Regions from separate parts of the Streptomyces sp. NPDC037410 genome, predicted to be linked through region 2. Evidence: riboswitches for the same ligand, from Rfam matches in the RefSeq annotation. Region 2 holds a riboswitch; the other holds the start of a gene.

Region 1 (7,328 bases), on a different contig from region 2:
CGCGATCGCCTTCGCCCAGCAGGGGATGGCGCCGCCGCGGCCGCTGACGCACGACCTGTTCAAGGACGTGCTGGAGGCCGTGGGACAGGAGCTCACCGAGGTCCGCATCACGGATCTTCGTGACGGGGTCTTCTACGCCGAGCTGGTCTTCGCCAGCGGCGTCGAGGTGAGCGCGCGGCCGTCGGACGCGATAGCGCTGGCCTTGCGGACCGGGACGCCGATCTTCGGCAGCGACGGTGTGCTGGACGACGCCGGTATCGCGATTCCGGACGAGCAGGAGGACGAGGTGGAGAAGTTCCGCGAGTTCCTCGACCAGATCTCACCGGAGGACTTCGGGAGCAGCAGTCAGTGAGGCGGAGCGGTGCGGCCGGAGGTCGTTCGCGGAGTGCCGTCAGAGCATTCGAGTAGCCTTTCCCCGGAGTGGGGTACGTGAAACCACTCTCAGGGTGATTATCACTCGGCGTGCCGAGTGTGGCGATCGTTGACGCACCCCGGGTGACTGCCTACCTTCGTGTGGGCAGGTCAAGGACGGAGGGTCGGCGTGATGAGCAGCGCGGACGGTACGGCAGGGAGCTCGCTCGGACGCGTGTCCGGGGAGAGCGGTCCGTATCCGCTTCACGGCAGTGTGGGCGACTTCGGGACGGACACCGGTGCCGGCATCGCCGACGCGGCGATCGGCTACCGCGGACCGACGGCCTGCGCGGCTGCCGGGATCACCTATCGCCAGCTGGACTACTGGGCACGCACCGGACTCGTCGAGCCGAGCGTGCGGCCCGCGTACGGGTCGGGGACGCAGCGGCTCTACAGCTTCCGCGACGTCGTCGTACTGAAGATCGTCAAGCGCTTCCTCGACACCGGGGTGGCCCTGCAGAACATCCGGGCCGCCGTGCAGCACCTGCGGGCCCGCGGCTTCCGGGACCTGGAGCGGATGACGCTCATGAGCGACGGGGCCACGGTCTACGAGTGCTCCTCGCCCGACGAGGTCGTCGACCTCCTCCAGGGCGGGCAGGGCGTCTTCGGCATCGCCGTCGGCGTCGTCTGGCGCGACGTCGAGGCCGCGCTGTCCCAGCTCCACGGGGAGCGGGTCGACACCGGCGAGACGCTGATCGGGCACAACCCGGGCGACGAGCTGGCGCGGCGGCGGCGCGACAGGGCGGTCTGAGGTCCTCTGCCGGGGTTCGCCCGGGGTTCCCGGGCGTTCCGCGGGGGCGTTGTCAGTGGCGTAGGGCAGCATCGGACGTGTGAGAGCCGCGCCCACGATCCTGCATCTCGACATGGATGCCTTCTTCGCCGCCGCAGAGCAGGCGTCGAAGCCCAGCCTGCGCGGAAAGCCCGTGGTCGTCGGCGGTCTCGGGCCGCGCGGTGTGGTCGCCACAGCCTCCTACGAGGCCCGTCGCTTCGGCGTGCACTCGGCCATGCCGATGGGCCAGGCGCGACGGCTCGCGCCGAACGCCGCCTATCTCGTGCCGCGCTTCGCCTTCTACCGCTCGATCAGCGACCAGGTCATGGAGCTGCTCCGGCGGCTCTCCCCGCTCGTGGAGCCGCTCAGCCTCGACGAGGCCTTCGTCGACCTCGAAGCCGGCGGTATCGCCGACGACAGCGCGAGCGCCCGGGCCGTGGGGGAGCGGCTGCGGGTGGACATCCTCGCGACGACCGGGCTCACCGGGTCCGTAGGGCTGGCCGGGGCCAAGATGATCGCGAAGATCGCCTCCGAGGAGGCCAAGCCGGACGGGCTCGTCCTGATCGAGCCCGGGACCGAGCGGGAGCTGCTCGGGCCGCGGTCGGTGCGGATCCTGCCCGGGGTCGGGCCGGCCACCGGGGAGCATCTGCGGCGCGCCGGGATGACCACCGTCTCCGATCTCGCGGAGGCGGGCGAGGACGAGCTCGTACGGCTGCTCGGGCGGGCGCACGGGACCTCGCTGTACAGGATGGCCCAGGGGTACGACGACCGGCCCGTGGTGGCCGAGCGGGACGCCAAGTCCGTGTCCGTCGAGGACACCTTCGACGCGGACATCCACGACCGGGTACGGATCCGGATCGAGGTCGAACGGCTCGCGGAGCGGTGCGTGGGGCGGCTGCGGGCCTCGGGGCACTCGGGGCGGACCATCGTCCTGAAGGTGCGGCGGTACGACTTCTCCACGCTGACCCGGTCCGAGACACTGCGGGGGCCGACGGACGACCCGGCGGTCGTACGGGAGGCCGCCGGGCGGCTCCTGGAGGCGGTGGACACGACGGGGGGCGTGCGGCTCCTCGGGGTGGGGGTGAGCGGGCTCGCGGACTACACGCAGGAGGACCTGTTCGCCCAGGCGGAGGCGGCGGCGGAGGCCGCGGAGCGGCCGGCGGCGGAGGAGGCCGCGTCCGAGGAGGCCGAGGCCTCGCCTGCCACCGCGACCGAGACCGCCGAGCGGGGGTGGGCACCCGGGCGTGACGTGCGGCACGCCGTGTACGGGGCGGGCTGGGTCCAGGGGAGCGGGGTCGGCCGGGTGACGGTGCGCTTCGAGGAGCCGTGGTCCGGGCCGGGGCGGGTGCGGACGTTCGCCGTGGACGACCCGGACCTGGAGCCGTCGGAACCGTTGCCGCTGGTCCGGGGGGACGACGCGGCGGCCTGACCCGCACCGGCCGTGCGGTGCGGGTCTTCCGGTGGCCGCTGGTCCGGGGCCTCAGGCGCCGTCCTGGCCCGCCAGGCGGCCGAAGTCCCGGTCCGGGGTGTCCGCGGGCGGGGGCGGGAGGGCGAGGCTGTAGTGGCGGTAGAGCTGGAGTTCCTGTTCGGGGGAGAGGTGGCGGCCCACGCCGAAGTCGGGGGCGTCCTTGATGAGGGCCCGCTCGTACGGGATGTGGAGGCCGTCGTCGAGCAGGGCGCTCGGCTCCAGGGGGACGAAGGCGTCCCGGCTGAACAGGCCCGTGCGGACGGCCGCCCATTCGGGGATGCCGGTCGCGTCGTCCAGGTACACCTCGTCCACGGTTCCGATCTTGTGCCCGTTCCGGTCGAACGCCTTGCGGCCTATCAGGCTGCGCGGATCGATATCGGTCTGCACGGTCCCTCCAACTGGTCGCAACTGCTCTACACCCCTACGAAAGTGCACAACTGGGATGTCGGCCACTTGAGCGATGGAAGCCGCAACCGCGCTGGTAGGCTGGTTGTGGCTGTCGACCCTGTGCGGGAGAGTCCCCCGGAGAAATCTTCCGGTGGGCGCCGAAGGAGCAAATCCTCCCCGGAATCTCTCAGGCCCCTGTACCGCGCGGACGAGGTCACTCTGGAAAGCAGAGCGGATGTCCGACGGCATTCCGCTCTCACCGACGGTGAAAGCCGGCGTGCCGCGAGGCGTGCCGGTGAAACTCTCAGGTTGAAATGACAGAGGGGGAGGCCGTCCGGGTACCCGCGCCGTGGTGCCCCTCGCAGGTCGTGACGACCAGGAGGCCTCCGTACATGACCGCCAACCGCACTCCGCTCTCCGAGCTCGAACAGGGCATCCCGTTCGAGCAGCGGCACATCGGGCCCGACGCCGAGGCTCGGGCCAAGATGCTCGCCCAGGTCGGTTACGGCTCGCTCGACGAGCTCACGGCCGCCGCGGTGCCGGACGTGATCAAGAACGCCGAGGCGCTGGGCCTGCCGGCCGCGCGCACCGAGGCCGAGGTCCTCGCCGAGCTGCGCGCGCTCGCCGACCGCAACCAGGTCCTCGCCCCGATGATCGGTCTCGGCTACTACGGGACCTTCACCCCGCCGGTGATCCTCCGCAACGTCATGGAGAACCCCGCCTGGTACACGGCCTACACGCCGTACCAGCCGGAGATCTCCCAGGGCCGCCTGGAGGCCCTGCTGAACTTCCAGACCATGGTCGCCGACCTGACCGGTCTGCCCACCGCCGGCTCCTCCCTCCTCGACGAGGGCACCGCCGCCGCCGAGGCCATGGCGCTGTCCCGCCGCATCGGCAAGGTCAAGAACGGTGTCTTCCTCGTCGACGCCGACGCCCTGCCGCAGACCGTCGCCGTCATCGAGACCCGCGCCGAGCCGACCGGTGTCGAGGTCGTCGTCGCCGACCTGAGCGAGGGCATCCCCGCCGAGGTCGCCGAGCGCGGTGTCTTCGGTGTGCTCCTCCAGTACCCGGGCGCCTCCGGTGCCGTCCGCGACATCAAGCCGCTGATCGACGCCGCGCACGAGCTCGGCGCGATCGTCACCGTCGCCGCCGACCTGCTCGCGCTCACCCTGCTCACCTCGCCGGGCGAGCTGGGCGCCGACATCGCCGTCGGTACGACGCAGCGCTTCGGCGTCCCCATGGGCTTCGGCGGCCCCCACGCCGGCTACATGGCGGTCCAGGACAAGCACGTCCGCTCGATGCCCGGCCGGCTGGTCGGTGTCTCCGTCGACGCCGACGGCAACAAGGCCTACCGCCTGACCCTGCAGACCCGCGAGCAGCACATCCGCCGCGAGAAGGCCACCAGCAACATCTGTACGGCCCAGGTGCTGCTCGCCGTCATGGCCGGCATGTACGCCGTCTACCACGGCCCGGACGGTCTGAAGCAGATCGCCGAGCGCACCCACCGCTACGCCGCCATCCTCGCCGCGGGTCTCACCGCCGGCGGCGTCGAGGTCGTGCACGGCTCGTACTTCGACACGCTCGCCGTCCGCGTGCCCGGCAAGGCCGACGAGGTCGTCGCCGCCGCCCGCGAGGCCGGCGTGAACCTCTACCGTGCCGACGCCGACCTGGTGTACGTCTCCTGCGACGAGACCACCACCCGCGCGCAGCTCGCCGCGGTCTGGGGCGCCTTCGGCGTCACCGCCGACGTGGCGGCCCTGGACGCCGCCACCGAGGACACCCTCCCCGCCGGTCTGCTGCGCTCCGACGCGTACCTGACCCACCCGGTCTTCCACGCGCACCGCTCCGAGACCTCGATGCTGCGCTACCTGCGCAAGCTCGCGGACCGCGACTACGCGCTCGACCGCGGCATGATCCCGCTCGGCTCCTGCACCATGAAGCTGAACGCGACCACCGAGATGGAGCCGGTGACCTGGCCCGAGTTCGGCCAGATCCACCCCTTCGCCCCGATCGACCAGGCCCAGGGCTACGTCACGCTCATCACCGAGCTGGAGGAGCGCCTGGCCGAGGTCACCGGCTACGACAAGGTGTCGATCCAGCCGAACGCCGGCTCGCAGGGCGAGCTCGCCGGCCTCCTGGCCGTGCGCGCCTACCACCGCGCCAACGGCGACGAGCAGCGCACCGTCTGCCTCATCCCGTCCTCCGCGCACGGCACCAACGCCGCCTCCGCGGTGATGGCCGGCATGAAGGTCGTCGTCGTCAAGACCGCCGAGGACGGCGAGGTCGACGTCGAGGACCTGCGCGCCAAGATCGCCCAGTACCGCGACGAGCTCGCCGTGCTGATGATCACCTACCCGTCCACGCACGGTGTGTTCGAGGAGCACGTCGCCGACATCTGCGCCGAGGTCCACGAGGTCGGCGGTCAGGTGTACGTCGACGGCGCCAACCTCAACGCGCTGGTCGGTCTGGCCAAGCCGGGCAAGTTCGGCGGCGACGTCTCGCACCTGAACCTGCACAAGACCTTCTGCATCCCGCACGGCGGCGGCGGCCCCGGCGTCGGCCCGGTCGGCGTCCGCTCCCACCTCGCCCCGTACCTGCCGAACCACCCGCTCCAGCCCACCGCGGGCCCGGAGACCGGCGTCGGCCCGATCTCGGCCGCCCCCTGGGGCTCCGCCGGCATCCTGCCGATCTCCTGGTCGTACGTGCGCCTCATGGGCGGCGAGGGCCTCAAGCGCGCCACCCAGGTCGCCGTGCTCGCCGCGAACTACATCGCCAAGCGCCTGGAGCCGCACTACCCGGTGCTCTACACCGGTCCGAACGGGCTGGTCGCGCACGAGTGCATCGTCGACATCCGTCCGCTGGCCAAGGCCACCGGCGTCAGCGTCGACGACCTCGCGAAGCGCCTCATCGACTACGGCTTCCACGCCCCGACGATGTCCTTCCCGGTCGCCGGCACGCTGATGATCGAGCCGACCGAGTCCGAGGACCTGGCCGAGCTCGACCGCTTCTGCGACACGATGATCGCGATCCGCGCCGAGATCGAGAAGGTCGCCTCGGGCGAGTGGCCCGCCGACGACAACCCGCTGCACAACGCCCCGCACACCGCGGCCGCGCTGGGCGGCGAGTGGAACCACCCGTACACCCGCGACGAGGCGGTCTTCCCGGCCGGTGTCTCGGCCGCCGACAAGTACTGGCCGCCGGTGCGCCGCATCGACGGCGCCTTCGGCGACCGGAACCTGGTCTGCTCCTGCCCGCCGCTGGACGAGTACGACAACTGAGCACGAGCCGAGGGCCGGTGCGGAGGATCTCCTCCGCGCCGGCCCTCGGCGTTTCCCTCGTACGGTGTCCTCCGACGCCCTTTCAGGCGGCGGTCGTCACCTGTCCCGCGGTCAGCGGCCGGTGCGGGGCGATGATCTGCCCGTCCGGCAGCAGTTCACCGGTGTCCTCGAAGAGCAGGACGCCGTTGCACAGCAGGCTCCAGCCCTGCTCCGGATGGTGTGCCACCAGTCGGGCCGCCTCACGGTCGGCGGAGTCGGCGGTGGGACAGGCAGGCTGATGCTGGCACATGGGTGGGTTCTTTCGCTGCGTCGTGGTGGATGTCCTGCGGCTCTGCGCGCTCATGGCCGCCCCCGTCGGTTCGGTTCGGTTCCGGTCCCAGTCTTGCCCCACGGACGGTCTTCCGCAGGTATTTCACGACAGCTCGTCCTCTCCAGGGAAGACGCATCACCCGCAGGGGCGGTTCAGGTCAACTGCACCGTCTCTTCGGGTGGTTCGGGGTGGCCCGAGCGGGCTAGTCCGTACGGGAGGGGCGTTCGGAGAGCGCGTTCGGGCGCGCGGTCCGGACAGAAGTGCGCCCCGTGACCCGGCCGGGTCACGGGGCGGCGACGCGCGTGCGGTGGATCAGGCGGGCGCCGGCGAGCCCAGGAGGGGCGGCGGCGCGAGACGCGTGGTGAGGACGGGCAGGAGATCGGCGACCTGGTACGGGCGGTGGGCCGCGATCCCCGGGGGTGCGGGGGCCAGGGGCACCATCAGATCGGCGGCGGCCGGGGCGTCGGCGGCGCCGTCGGTCTCCGGACCGGCGTCCAGCCAGAGGGTCAGCATGTAGAGCTCCGGTACGGAGAGCAGCCTCGGCCGGTACACGACGGGCAGGGCCTCGGCCTGGAGCAGGGCCCGTTCCGTGGCGGAGACGTACGGCCCCTCGAAGAAGTGGGAGAAGGCCCAGCCGTCCGGGGTGAGCATGGTGTCCGCGGCGGCGATCGCCCGGTCGCCGTTCCGGATCAGGAAGCGCCAGCC
Region 2 (7,328 bases):
TCGTCGGGGCGGTGACCACCCGGCCGCCCGCCGCGTTCTCCTCGTTCACGGCCATCGCGTACAGAGTGATCCACTCCATCGCGTGCGCCGTCGGGTCGCCCTCGGAGCGCAGCTTGCGGGCCAGGGTGGCGGCGCGGCGGCGGACCTTCAGGCCGCCCGGCAGGATGCCCTCGCGGGACATGCCGCGCGCGACGCAGGCCTGCATGACCCGCCAGATCTCCAGGAGGCCCGCGCGGATCTCGTCCTCGGTGCGCCAGGCCTTCTCGTTCTCCAGCATCAGGGAGGAGATCGACAGGCCGGTGTCCTTGGCGAGGCGGAGCAGCTCGTCGCCGGTGCGGAAGGGGTACTTCAGGACGGTGTCGTCCGGGATGATCGGACTCTCGCCGGCCACCGCGTCCTCGTCGACGACGAAGCCGCCGCCGACCGAGTAGTACGTCTTCTCCAGGACGAGCCCGCCCTCGGCGTCGTACGCGAAGCACGTCATGCCGTTGGCGTGGTACGGGAGCGCCTTGCGGCGGTGCAGGATCAGGTCGTCGTCGAAGGAGAACGGGACCTCGTGGGCGCCGAGCAGGTTGATCTTCCCGCTCGCCTTGATCCGCTCGAACTCGTCGTCGGCGGTCTCCACGTCGACCGTGCGCGGCGAGTTGCCCTCCAGGCCGAGCAGGACGGCCTTCGGGGTGCCGTGGCCGTGGCCGGTCGCGCCGAGCGAGCCGTACAGCTCCGCTCGTATCGAGGCCGTGTGGGCGAGCAGGCCCTCGTTCTTCAGGCGGCGGGCGAACATCCGGGCAGCCCGCATCGGGCCCACCGTGTGGGAGCTCGACGGACCGATGCCGATCGAGAACAGGTCGAAGACCGAGATGGCCACGGGAGGACTCCTTGTGGGGGCTAGACGCCGTTGTCTGCCGGGGTGGAGCAGAAAGGCTGAGCATGGAGCGGGGCACCACGCTCACTGTCCAGTGTGCGTGGTGCCCCGGAGCTTCGTCCGAACGAAACCGGAACTAAAGCGTACGAAATTACTTCAGGCCGGGGTACAGCGGGTGCTTGTCCGCCAGAGCGGTCACCCGGGCCTTGAGGGCCGCGGCCTTGTCGGCGTCGAAGCCCGGCTTGAGGGTCTCGGCGATGACGTCGGCGACCTCGGCGAAGTCCTCGGCCTGGAAGCCGCGGGTCGCGAGGGCCGGCGTGCCGATGCGCAGACCGGAGGTGACCATCGGCGGGCGCGGGTCGTTCGGAACGGCGTTCCGGTTGACCGTGATGCCGACCTCGTGGAGACGGTCCTCGGCCTGCTGGCCGTCGAGCTCGGAGTCGCGCAGGTCCACCAGGACCAGGTGCACGTCCGTGCCGCCGGACAGGACGGAGACACCGTGGGCGGTGACGTCGTCCTGGACCAGGCGCTCGGCGAGCGCGCGGGCGCCGTCCAGGGTGCGCTGCTGGCGCTCCTTGAACTCCTCCGAGGCCGCGACCTTGAAGGAGACGGCCTTGGCCGCGATCACGTGCTCCAGCGGGCCGCCCTGGAAACCGGGGAAGACCGAGGAGTTCAGCTTCTTCGCGAACTCCTTCTTCGCCAGGATGATGCCGCCGCGCGGGCCGCCGAGCGTCTTGTGCGTGGTGGAGGTCACCACGTCCGCGTACTCGACCGGGTTCGGGTGCAGACCGGCGGCGACCAGGCCCGCGAAGTGGGCCATGTCGACCCACAGGTAGGCCTCGACCTCGTCGGCGATCCGGCGGAACTCGGCGAAGTCCAGCTGACGCGGGTAGGCGGACCAGCCCGCGATGATCACCTTGGGGCGGTGCTCCTTGGCGAGGCGCTCGACCTCGGCCATGTCGACCAGACCGGCCTCGTCCACGTGGTACGCGACCACGTTGAACTGCTTGCCGGAGAAGTTCAGGCGCATGCCGTGGGTGAGGTGGCCGCCGTGCGCCAGGTCGAGACCCAGGATCGTGTCGCCCGGCTGGGCGATCGCGAACAGGGCGGCCTGGTTCGCCGAGGCGCCGGAGTGCGGCTGCACGTTGGCGTACTCGGCGCCGAACAGGTCCTTGATCCGGTCGATCGCGATCTGCTCGGCCACGTCGACGTGCTCGCAGCCGCCGTAGTAGCGGCGGCCCGGGTAGCCCTCGGCGTACTTGTTGGTGAGGACGGAGCCCTGGGCCTCCATGACCGCGACCGGAGCGAAGTTCTCCGAGGCGATCATCTCGAGGGTGGACTGCTGACGGCGGAGCTCGGCGTCGACGGCGGCGGCGACGTCGGGGTCCAGCTCGTGGAGGGGAGTGTTCAGAAGCGACATGAATCGATCCCTAGGGGGTCTCGGGCCCGGTCTCAGTTCCCGGCGGTGAGCTCGGTGTACTGGTCGATGGAGAGCAGGTCCTTCGGCTCCTCGGAGATCCGGACCTTGAACAGCCAGCCACCCTCGAACGGAGCGGAGTTCACCAGGGACGGGTCGTCCACGACGTCCTGGTTGGCCGCGACGACCTCGCCCGTGACGGGGGAGAACAGGTCGCTGACGGACTTGGTCGACTCCAGCTCGCCACAGGTCTCGCCCTCGGTGACGGTCTCGCCGACCTCGGGGAGCTGGGCGTAGACGACGTCACCGAGCGCGTTGGCCGCGAATTCCGTGATGCCGACCGTCGCGACGCCGTCGACCGGCGCCGACAGCCACTCGTGCTCCTTGGTGTAGCTCAGCTGCTGGGGGTTGCTCATGACCTGATTCTCCTGGATCGGGGGAGTACTGATGAACGTGGGTCTTACGGGATGAGACGCGGAACGAGACGACTGCGTCACTTCTGGCGCTTGTAGAACGGCAGCGCCACGACCTCGTAGGGCTCGTGGGTGCCGCGGATGTCCACACCGACGCCCTCGGTCCCGGGCGTGGCGTGGGACGCGTCGACGTACGCCATCGCGATCGGCTTTCCGAGGGTCGGGGACGGGGCGCCGGAGGTGACCTCGCCGATGACCTCGCCGTTCGCGACGACCTGCATGCCGGCGCGCGGGACGCGGCGGCCCTCGGCGATCAGGCCGACGAGCTTGCGCGGCGGGGCGGTCTCGGCGCGCTCGGCGGCCTTCTCCAGGGCCTCGCGGCCGACGAAGCGGCCCTCGTTCGTCGTCTTCTCGAACTTCACGACGCGGCCCAGGCCGGCGTCGAAGGGGGTGAGGGCCGTGGTCAGCTCGTGGCCGTACAGCGGCATGCCCGCCTCCAGGCGGAGCGTGTCGCGGCAGGACAGGCCGCAGGGGATCAGGCCGACGCCCTCGCCCGCCTCGGTCAGCGCCTTCCAGACGCCCTCGGCGTGCTCGGGCTTCAGGAACAGCTCGAAGCCGTCCTCGCCGGTGTAGCCGGTGCGGGCGATCAGCGCGGGCACGCCGGCGACCGTGCCGGGCAGGCCGGCGTAGTACTTCAGGCCGTCCAGGTCGGCGTCGGTGAGCGACTTCAGGATGCCGGGGGACTCCGGGCCCTGGACGGCGATCAGGGCGTACGCGTCGCGGTCGTCGCGGACCTCGGCGTCGAAGCCCTCGGAGCGGGCGACCAGGGCGTCCAGGACGACCTGGGCGTTGGAGGCGTTGGCGACGACCATGTACTCGGTCTCGCCGAGGCGGTAGACGATCAGGTCGTCGAGGATGCCGCCGTTCTCCTGGCAGATCATCGTGTAGCGGGCGCGGCCGTTGCCCACGGTCGAGATGTTGCCGACGAGGGCGTGGTCGAGGAGCTCCACGGCCTGCGGGCCGGTGACGGTGATCTCGCCCATGTGGGAGAGGTCGAAGAGGCCGGCCTTGGTGCGGACGGCGTTGTGCTCGTCGCGCTCGCTGCCGTAGCGCAGCGGCATGTCCCAGCCGGCGAAGTCGGTCATGGTCGCGCCCAGCGAACGATGCAGGGCATCGAGGGCGGTCAGACGGGGGGCAGTGCTCATGGGGTGGCTCCCGGGTCCCAAGGGCGTGATCGGTGACGAAAACACATGACGGGCGAGGACGTCCTCCCCATCTGTCATGGAACCTGAGAGGTTCACCGAGGGCATCCCGGCGCCGACGAAACGGCGCCGAGTGGTCGGCTTGCACCTTGGGTGGGGACACCCAGGGGTGTCCCGCTTTTCAGATCTGCCTCATCCACGCGGTACGGGGCCTGAGAGATTCAAGGGAGGGTCTTGCTCCTTCGGCGCCCGGACGCGCTCGGCGGTCCGGAACTCTCCCGCGCGGATTCGAGCGGCCGGTATGCGGTTGTACGGCGACTGTGCGCGCCTGGCGCGCACATCATCGCACGCGGTGTCGGCGGGGCAAATCACTTGTGCCGCATTACCGTTTCTTTACACTTCTTGGGCAAGGGTCTCCTCGGGTTCTCCTGAGGCCCGACAGGGGGGAGCGCGATGAGGATCCAGCACACCGGCGCATACGCGGCGAGTACCGGCATACCGTCCCAGCGGGCCCGCGCCCGGAGCCGCGGCCGCCTCCTGCGGGACCTGCGCGAGCGCGGCGGCCGCGGCCCCCGCACCCTCACCTTCGCCGCCGGCGACCTCGTCGTCGTCTCCGGGCTGCCCGGCAGCGGCAAGTCCACCCTGATGAAGCGCGCCGCCCAGGGCAGCGGCATCGACTCCCAGGACGCCCGCGAGCGCTGGGAGGCCCGCATGCCGCGCCTCCTCCCGTACGCCGTCTACCGTCCCCTCGTACGGATCGCCCACTACGCCGGACTGCGCCGCGCCCTGCGCTCCGGCGCGAGCCTGATCGTCCACGACTGCGGCACCCAGTCCTGGGTGCGGGGCTGGCTCGCCCGCGAGGCGCGGCGGCGCGGCCGCGCCCTGCACCTGCTCCTCCTCGACGTCACCCCGGACACCGCGAAGGCCGGCCAGCACGCCCGGGGCCGGGGCGTCTCCGCGTACGCCTTCGCGCGGCACCGGCGGGCCGTCGGCCGGCTCCTGCGGGCCGCCGAGTCCGGCAGCCTGCCGCACGGCTGCGCCTCGGTGACCCTCCTCGACCGGGACTCCGCCGACGCCCTCCGCAGGATCGGCTTCCGGCAGGCCGCCTGAGGGGTTCCGCCCCGAGCCGGTCCTCGCCGCGCGCCCCGCCGATCCCCCGGGCGGCCCGCGGCTTCCAGGGTGCGCCGCCCGGCGCCGGTGTCCCCGGCCGTGTCCCGGGGCGGGACCGCGGGCGGTCCGGGACGCCCGTACCCTCCCTTTTGGCCGCGGCGGCGGCGACGCGGCGTTAGGGTGCTGCCGGGCGGCCGGTGCGGCAGGCCGTGCGAGAAGGGGAAACGCGACCGTGGACGTGACGTGGCCGGGCAACGAGCTGGAAGAGGTCCTTGCCGCCTCCCTGGGCAACCCCGAGGCCGGGGGACGCCTCGTCGAGGTGCTGGGCCGCAGCCCGGTCTGGGTGCCCCTGCCCAACGGCGGCGGCCCCGACAGCCAGGACCTCGACCTCGCCACCATGGAGATCGAGGGCGCGGCCTTCGTCCCCGTCTTCAGCTCCGAGCAGCAGTTCCTCGCCTGCGTCGGCGACCACATGTCGTACACCGTCGCCCCGGCCCGTGACTTCGCCCGCGGCCTGCCCCCGCAGCTCGGCATCGTCGTGAACCCCGGCGGCACCGTCGGCGTCCCGCTGCCCCCGCCCGCCGTCGCCGAGCTCTGCCGCGTCGGCCGCACCCCGCTCGACGGCCCCGCCAGCGGCGGCCGCGTCCGGCTCTTCGAGCCCGACTGGCAGGACGACCCGGTCGACTTCCTCGCCGCCGCCTCCGCCGAGTTCGAGGCCATCGGCACCGTCGCCACCGCCCGCCGCGCCCTCGCCAGCGTCGAGGGCGGCGAACCCGCGCTCTTCATCGGCGTCCAGGTCTCCCACTGGGAGGGCGCCGACCGCACCGCGCCCCTGGACGCCCTCGGCCGCGCCCTCGGCCGGGTCGAGGTCGCCTGGCCGGTCAACCTCATCCTGCTCGACATGGCGCAGGACCCGGTCGGCGACTGGATGCTGGAGCGGGTGCGCCCCTTCTACCAGCGCGCCGCCGTGTGACCGGCCCCCTGTTTAAGCTGAACTGACCGAGTCGCTGAACTGACCGCGTCGCTGGAAGACGCACGTGGTGGACGGAAGAGGGGCGGGACCCAGGGTGAGCACGACCGCTGCGGCCGGGGGACAGGTCGAGCACATGCTGCGCCAGGTGGCACCCGGACGCTACGACGCGTACGAGCAGCTGCTGCACGCCCTCGCCGACGGCGAGCTCCGGATGCTGCTGTGGCAGGGCGCCCCGGGCTCTCCCGACGCCCAGTACGGGAACATGGAGGTCGACGGCTTCGGCTACGCGCCCTGCGTCACCTCCGCCCAGGAGCTCGCCGCCTCCGGCTGGAACCGCGCCCACGAGCTCGTCACCGGCCGCGACATCGCCCGCGCCCTCTACCCCGACCGCTGGGGCGTCTGGCTCAACCCGCACGCCCCCGGCGGCGGCGTCGGCATCCCGTGGGCCGACCTGCGCCGGATCGCCACCGGTCTCGACCGGATGCCCGCCGGTCCGCTGCGCGTCACCGAGCCCGCCCTGGAGATCCCGCAGTTCTACGCCCTGCTCACGCAGAACGCCCACCGCACCCCGGCCGTCCGGGCGCTGCGCCGCGGCTGGGTGCAGCCGGCGCTCGGCTCCCCGTACCTCGTCATCGGTCTCGACCTGTACGACACGTCCCCGGCGGCCGTCGACCACGTCCGCTCGATGATGCGCCAGTCGATCGGCGCCGTCCCCGACGGGCTGCCCGTCTCGACGGTCGCGCTCTCCGACGCGTACGACCCGGTGGCGCTGTGGCTGCGGGCGAACGCGCGCCCCTTCTACGACCGCGAGGCGCACGCCGGGCGCGGATCCGCCGCCGTACCGGGCTACGGATACCCGCCGGCGACACCGTCCGGATACTGAGACGCCCCTCCTGTCCCACTTGTCCCCAAAGGCCTCCGGAGTCCGCTCCGGAGGCCTTCGTTCACACCAATTCGGCCGCTCACGACACCAGTTGAGCGACATGTCCGATTGCGGGCGAGTGGGCCCCGGTTGGTCCGCTCACGTGATCTCGACGTCCGGATAACGGAAGTCGCAGCACCGCATCACGGTTGAGCAAACATTGCCCTTCAGGTCTGGCGGGTGATCGCAAGCGCGTTGAAGACTCCCCGCTAACACCGGGCCGTCGGCCCTTTGTACGGGCCGCGTCACACGCGGCGTTCAGGACAGTTCCGCACCATCAGTGGCGGGTACGGGCCGGCCACCGCCGGCCGGGAGGGTCTAAGGCACTGTGACCGCACCGATCGAGACCACCGGATCGGCTGCCGAGGTGCAGCCGGAGGCTGTACTCATGGGGGCCAAACGGAGCCAGATCGAAGGCCGTTCCCTCGG

Evidence for each region. Region 2 has a riboswitch for glycine ahead of gcvT (glycine cleavage system aminomethyltransferase GcvT). Riboswitches for the same ligand answer to the same signal wherever they lie in the genome.
Region 1: it holds a riboswitch for glycine, as region 2 does, so the genes downstream of both, gcvP (aminomethyl-transferring glycine dehydrogenase) here and gcvT (glycine cleavage system aminomethyltransferase GcvT) in region 2, are expected to answer to the same signal.

The regions. Positions count from the first base shown of each region.
Region 1 covers NZ_JBVJWR010000005.1:392,939-400,266, reverse strand. Annotated here, with positions in the region: gene ACZ7HT_RS11345 (bifunctional nuclease family protein) at 1-352, shown strand, start outside; gene ACZ7HT_RS11340 (MerR family transcriptional regulator) at 545-1,162, shown strand; gene ACZ7HT_RS11335 (DNA polymerase IV) at 1,242-2,609, shown strand; gene ACZ7HT_RS11330 (PRC-barrel domain-containing protein) at 2,661-3,035, opposite strand; glycine riboswitch at 3,149-3,248, shown strand; gene gcvP (aminomethyl-transferring glycine dehydrogenase) at 3,428-6,313, shown strand; gene ACZ7HT_RS11320 (DUF5999 family protein) at 6,396-6,602, opposite strand; gene ACZ7HT_RS11315 (hypothetical protein) at 6,936-7,328, opposite strand, start outside.
Region 2 covers NZ_JBVJWR010000028.1:46,556-53,883, forward strand. Annotated here, with positions in the region: gene ACZ7HT_RS32985 (L-serine ammonia-lyase) at 1-865, opposite strand, end outside; gene ACZ7HT_RS32990 (serine hydroxymethyltransferase) at 1,014-2,282, opposite strand; gene gcvH (glycine cleavage system protein GcvH) at 2,315-2,695, opposite strand; gene gcvT (glycine cleavage system aminomethyltransferase GcvT) at 2,773-3,897, opposite strand; glycine riboswitch at 3,959-4,084, opposite strand; glycine riboswitch at 4,086-4,185, opposite strand; gene ACZ7HT_RS33005 (AAA family ATPase) at 4,348-5,004, shown strand; gene ACZ7HT_RS33010 (enhanced serine sensitivity protein SseB) at 5,237-5,977, shown strand; gene ACZ7HT_RS33015 (enhanced serine sensitivity protein SseB C-terminal domain-containing protein) at 6,111-6,860, shown strand; gene ACZ7HT_RS33020 (ABC transporter permease) at 7,228-7,328, shown strand, end outside.